One region of the Colwellia sp. SU-HH01217 genome, then DNA from elsewhere that is predicted to be linked to it. Evidence: riboswitches for the same ligand, from Rfam matches in the RefSeq annotation. Region 1 holds a riboswitch; the other holds the start of a gene.
The links. A riboswitch is a leader RNA that binds a small molecule or an ion and turns the genes downstream of it on or off. The one in region 1 is predicted to bind lysine.
Positions count from the first base shown of each region.

Region 2: another riboswitch for lysine. It lies ahead of dapA (4-hydroxy-tetrahydrodipicolinate synthase); the one in region 1 lies ahead of lysC (lysine-sensitive aspartokinase 3).

Region 1 covers NZ_BAAJLX010000016.1:54,083-57,261, forward strand. Annotated here, with positions in the region: gene AC27G3_RS16105 (MarR family winged helix-turn-helix transcriptional regulator) at 1-200, shown strand, start outside; gene lysC (lysine-sensitive aspartokinase 3) at 312-1,673, opposite strand; lysine riboswitch at 1,812-2,039, opposite strand; gene AC27G3_RS16115 (ElyC/SanA/YdcF family protein) at 2,459-3,037, shown strand; gene AC27G3_RS16120 (Nif3-like dinuclear metal center hexameric protein) at 3,065-3,179, opposite strand, start outside.
Region 2 covers NZ_BAAJLX010000001.1:504,242-507,420, forward strand. Annotated here, with positions in the region: gene AC27G3_RS02190 (2,3,4,5-tetrahydropyridine-2,6-dicarboxylate N-succinyltransferase) at 1-549, opposite strand, end outside; gene dapA (4-hydroxy-tetrahydrodipicolinate synthase) at 628-1,545, opposite strand; lysine riboswitch at 1,678-1,876, opposite strand; gene AC27G3_RS02200 (methyltransferase) at 2,115-3,149, shown strand.

The DNA.
Region 1 (3,179 bases):
AACTGTTGATCAGTCGTTGCAGAAAAGTCGAAGATGAGCGGAGCGTTGAAATTCAATTAACGCCTCTGGGTAAAGCGTTAAAAGAAAAAGCGCAAGATATTCCCGCTAAAATGTTTAATGTGACTGGCTTTTCTTTAACTGAACTAACGGCTTTAAATCAACAGTTAGATAAGTTGTTAGAGAATTTGAATAAGCTTTAATTGCGCAACTTAAACAGCTAATAAACACAACGACTAGTATACTTATAAGGCGCTGTGTTTTTTGATTTCGTTATAGCGTGTTAATCACTCATTCAAAAGGCTACCCACAAACTAGACAAACAGGCTACCATGAAGTTTTTCAACTACAGGGTTAGCCTCTTGCTCATCCACTAAAAAGCATAAATTATTAGCACTTGCCCCATGACAGATCATTCGAATGTTAAACTCATCAATCTGTTCAAAAATACTACGGCCAATACCTTTAGTTGTATTTAATGCATTACCGATAACAGCAACCAAAGATAAACCGTGCTCAACGGTTACTTCACATAGTTGCTCCAACTCTTCTACGACAGCATTAGTTATTATTGCTTGTGTAGAGCCTGTTGGGTTGTCGAAAGTTAACGCGACACTAATCTCACTGGTAGTAATTAAATCAATACTTAACTCATGTTTGGCTAAAATAGAAAACACTTTCGCTAAAAAACCACTGGCGTGTAACATTGCAGGGCTTTTTACCGTAACAAGCGTTTGTTCTCGTCTAATGGCGATTGAACGATACGTTGGGCTTGACTCCACTTGCTGCTTAATTTGTGTGCCGCCCTTTTCAGGCTCTTTACTAGAACCAACAAATACTGGAATATTATGGCGCATTGCAGGGATAAGTGTTGCAGGATGCAAAATTTTCGCACCAAAAGTAGCCATTTCAGCAGCTTCACCAAAGCTTATTTCATCAATTGCTCTGGCCTTTGAGGTAATACGAGGATCGGTCGTAAAAATACCAACAACATCAGTCCATATAGATAAATTATCTGCATTCAGTGATTCAGCAAGTAAAGCAGCACTATAATCTGAACCACCACGACCTAATGTAGTGGTATTGCCAAGTCCATCTTGACCAATAAACCCTTGAGTAACTATTACACTATTAGCTAACTGAGGTAATAAAATTGCCTGTGCTTGCTCTTTCAGGGCTTCAACATCAACTACCGCCTTACCGTACAAGCTGTTAGTTTTCATGACTTGACGAACATCAAAACATTGAGCCGAAACATGTAAGCTCTCTAAAACAGCAGTAAATAAAAAGGAGCTGAGTTGCTCACCATAAGACAAAATAGTGTCAGCCGTTTGTGAGCTATAGTGCTCTGATTGTTGCTTTGCATGAGACTTTAATTCAGTTAATAACGCATAAATTTTGTTGTTTAACTGACTTTCATTAGCTAAATGCTGACTAATATTAAGTTGAATTTTTTCAATCGCATTAATAATTGATAATTGTTCATCAACACTAATATTGGCTTGGCTAAGCCTTACTAAATGATTGGTAACACCTGAACTTGCTGAAACAACCACAACTCTATTAGCTGGGTTATTTTTAATAATACCCGCACAACGACACATGGCTTGGTAATCGGCGACACTTGTGCCACCAAACTTGGCAACAATAAGATTTGAACTGTTTTCAATGAACATTAGGTTCTCCCTAATTAGCAGACAGTATTTTACTATTAACTTAGTTATTAACTTAAGCGTAAATTGTCGGCTAAAAAAATATAAGGAAGAGCATGACTGAACCGTTAGGCTTGCATAAAGCAGAGTGACTAAACATTTTCAGCCAGAAGCCCTCCACCTCTTATTAACTAATCAAACTATTGCGAGACAATAACTTGCACTAATTAATAAATACAATCAGGTGACAATCCTAGAGTTTCAACCCTAGTGACCGAGTGAAATATGCCACACATATTTGCACCCTCGGCGATAATCCCCCTCAAAAACAGTCATTGGAATTGTGGTTCCTCGTGTTTTCTACCTTGTTATCGCACCTCTTCTGGTATTAATCCGTTAACCTTTAACATAAATATTAACATGGTTAATCGTATTAACACCGCTATTAGACCTCAAATAAATTAAGATTACAATAGACTTTTAGACGTCCGTACAAATTAACACCCAAAAACATATAAAGCGTTAATAAAACCTGATTAATATTACTTAATGCATAAGATAAAGACATGAAGACTGCGAAAAAGCTTGATATAGTGAGTAAAATTGCTTTCGACTAGACAGATACAATGGATTTATTTCTTCTAAAAAAAATAATCTCACAATTTTTAATGCCAATTAATATCATTATTATATTGTTACTTTTAGCTTTGTTCTTTTATAAATCAAGACCGAGTTTAAGTTTTAAATCTTTGTTTTTAGCGACGTTCATTTTAGTATTTTCTACATTTCCTCCCACTGCTGACCCGCTAATGTCGGCACTTGAAAACAATTACGATGCTTTCACTGTTTCAGACAAACCTGTTGATTATATAATTGTATTAGGTTGTGGTCACACAACAGATAATGCTTTACCTGCAACAAGCGAGCTAAAAACATGCTCATTACAACGATTAGTCGAAGCAGTGAGAATTGCTCGAATACATCCTGAAGCCCGCCTTATAATGTCTGGTGCATCTGGTGACGATCCAACACCCAATGCCGAAAAAATGAAACAAGCAGCGATGTTGCTTGGTATAAAAGAAAATAAATTAATTACCGAAAGCTACCCTAAAGATACTGAAGAAGAAGCGGAGCTGATTGCACCAAGAGTGTTAAATACCCATGTAGTGTTAGTCACCAATGCCGACCATATGCCTCGTTCCATTAAATACTTTAAAGCGCAAGGCATTGATGCTATTCCTGCGCCAACAGGTTATTGGGTGAAAGACAATGGCGAAGATAAATATTGGGCTCACTATTTTCCAAGCGCCAATAAGCTCAACCAAACAACGACCGCTTGGTATGAAACCTTAGGCCGTGTAGCTCAATGGGTTAAGTCGTTATTTTAATTAATTAAATTTTTTGATAAAAGGTAATTACACGGGGTTGTCAATATCAATAAATTCAACATTAACGCCTTGCGTTTTTGCTAAATACTCCCCAAGGGCTTTCACACCATAACGTTCAGTTGCGTGATGCCCTGCAGCAAAG
Region 2 (3,179 bases), on a different contig from region 1:
CACTGAGGCGGAAAGTGATACGCCCGGCGCAAGTACCGCACCTTTTTTAACAACAATACCTTCAACAATAACGACGCCAGCACTTAAAAAGGCATCATCTTCAATAATGACGGGGCTCGCGCCAACTGGCTCTAATACACCACCAATTTGTACTGCTGCTGAAACATGAACATTTTTGCCAACTTGTGCACAAGAACCAATTAACGCATGACTATCCACCATAGTGCCACTGTCAACAAATGCACCAACGTTGATATAAGCCGGTGGCATAATAATCACACCTGGTGCAACATGAGCGCCACGCCTTACTGAAGAGCCACCGGGCACTAAACGCACATTGTCTGTGACGTTAAATTGTCTAGCAGGTAAGTTGTTTTTATCCACAAACCCTTGATAAGCGCCATCAAACTGAATGTTTTCACCCGCCTTAAATGCCGATAGAATTGCTTCTTTAGCCGCTACGTTTGCTTGCCAATGCCCCTGTTCATTTTGTGTTGCTGAGCGAACAGTACCTGCTTCAAGTTGATCTAATGTTTCTTGCCAGTTCATATTGTTATCCTAGTATTCTAAAGTTTAATAAATTTAATACGTTAATCGATTCTATTGCTTGATTTTATTGACTAGCCGCTAAAGAGAAGTTTGCCAATCTCGTTGTGCAAGCCATTGACTGATACTGTGATCAGCCGCCAATAATGCACGGTTATCATTCAGCTCTAAATGAGTTAAAGGGGCGCGTAAAATGGGGGTAGCAATAACTTGTTGCTCAGCCATTAGCACTTTAACGGGAATAGGGTTTGCCACTTGAAAAAGTAAATTAATGGCGTTTTGCCATAAAGGAAATAAGCTATCTACTTCCCCGGTTAAAGAAAGTTGAACATATCGGTTGGTCGCTTCTGGCCAAGCATTAGCGCACACTGACACTAACCCTTTTGCGCCAGCTTTTGCTAAATATGGCATCATGGCATCTTCACCACTGAATAAGGCGATATGAGGACATTGCTGGCGATAAGCTAAAAATTGATTGAGATCGCCACTTGCTTCTTTAATTGCCCAAAAATTTTCATGGCTTTGCAAGTTTTCAACCGTGCTTAATGGAATAGCTACACCGCTGCGAGAAGGCACGTTGTAAAGCATGCAAGGAAATTTGGCTGAATCGAGTAATTGTTTAAACCATTGTGTTTGTCCAACAGGACCAGGCTTTGCATACAGCGGTGTTCCCAATAAATAAGCGGCGATAGGTAATTGGTTACATGTTTCGATCCAACGGACTTGCGATGCTAAGTCATAGCCACCAACAGCAACCATGATTGGAGAAGATAAACCTAACTGACAAACATACTCAACAATGCTAAGTTGTTGCTCGCTAGTTAATGCTAAGCCCTCCCCTGTACTTCCTAATAACAAGATGCCATTACCCGCATCATTTTGTTCGTTAGCAATAACGTTTAAACTGTTAAAGTCTATGTCGCCATTATTATCAAAAGGAGTAACTAGTGCAGTCCAAGTACTGTAGTTATTTAACTGCTTAATTGCTTGGCAGCCCATGGTAGTTGGTGTGCTTGTGTGGGTGTCTGGTAAAATTGTAGTATTCATTGCTCTCGAACTCATTTCGTTCGGAGAACTTAACGGCATTTATAAAAGCGTGAGTATCAGGCAGATACATAAGGCACTTTTATAAAGGCCAGAAGCTCTCCACCAAATTCAACTTTTATCAATTAGAAAAAGTTACGGTGACAATCGTCAGGATTCAACCTGAACAACCGACAAAGACATCATCAAAAATGTCTTTATCTCGGCGTTAATCCCCCTCGTTATTAATCATCAGAGTTTGATCTCTTTATAATAACTACCTGGTTAACGCTCCTCTTCTGGCCCTATTATCACTAAATCGTCTAAAAAAAAATTTAACAGACAATTTAGTTGTAATTAGGATCGACGCTATTAGACACCTTTTGCACATTAGTGTCAATAGACGTCTATACGGTTATCAATAAGTACGGGATTTGTTTAGCCATTATTTTTGGCTATCATTTACTTTTCAAGTAGAATAGCACTCTCTTAAGATATTTATAAAATAGCGCTCTCGCACTATTGAACAGTACAGTTAGGTAAGCATGTCATTAACAAATCCCAGCCAAGTATTATTACGCAACAGTGAACTACTCAAGGCGACACATCCATTATTAATTAATATGCCTGCTGATGAGTTATTAACAGAGTATTTATCGTTATTTCCAACAGCCAAACCCACCTGTTTAAATACTAACTTTGAAGAGCACAGTTATTTAACCTCCCGCTATCCACAAGTCAGTTGCGTATTTACCAGTCATTATAAAACTGAAATTCGCCATGACTTAGTTGTTATCGCTTTTCCTAAAAGTAAAGCAGAACTAGGGTTTACCTTAGCAATGATTTCACCTTTGCTTGCCAAAAGTGCGCAAGTTTTATTGGTTGGCGATAATAAATCTGGTATAAAATCTTGCCCTAAATTAACCAGTTCGGTATTAACTCATTGTAATAAAGTTGATTCTGCACGACATTGTTCTTTGTTCGCAGGACAGTTTAATAATCAATATCAAGAGTTTAATATTGATTCTTGGTTTAAAACCTATCAATTTACTATTAATGACATCACCTTAACGATTGCTTCATTGCCAGGCGTATTTAGCCAAAAAAGTTTAGATGTTGGAACACGCGTTTTATTGCCTCACTTACCTGATAACCTCTCAGATACCGTTTTAGATTTTGGTTGTGGTGCAGGTGTGATAAGTTGCTATATCGGTAAGAAATTTAAAAACGTGCAGCTCTCATTATTAGATGTCAGTGCTCTAGCGTTAAGTTCAGCTGAAAAAACATTAAAAATAAATGGCCTAACAGGTACTGTATTTCCCTCAAATAGCTTATCGAACCTTACTCAGTCATATCAACATATTGTTTCTAACCCCCCATTTCATCAAGGTGTTAAAACAAATTACCAAGCAACTGAAAGCTTTTTAGCTAATATCAAGCCTTTCATCAAAGCAAAAGGCTCGATTACTATTGTCGCTAATAGCTTCTTACGTTATCAAGAAATTATGGATAGCAATATTAGTAAAAGTGAACTACTAGCAAAAGAACAAGGGTTTTCTATTTATCAGAGTCGACTATAGGATAATTTAACAAATGATTAAGACGTTATA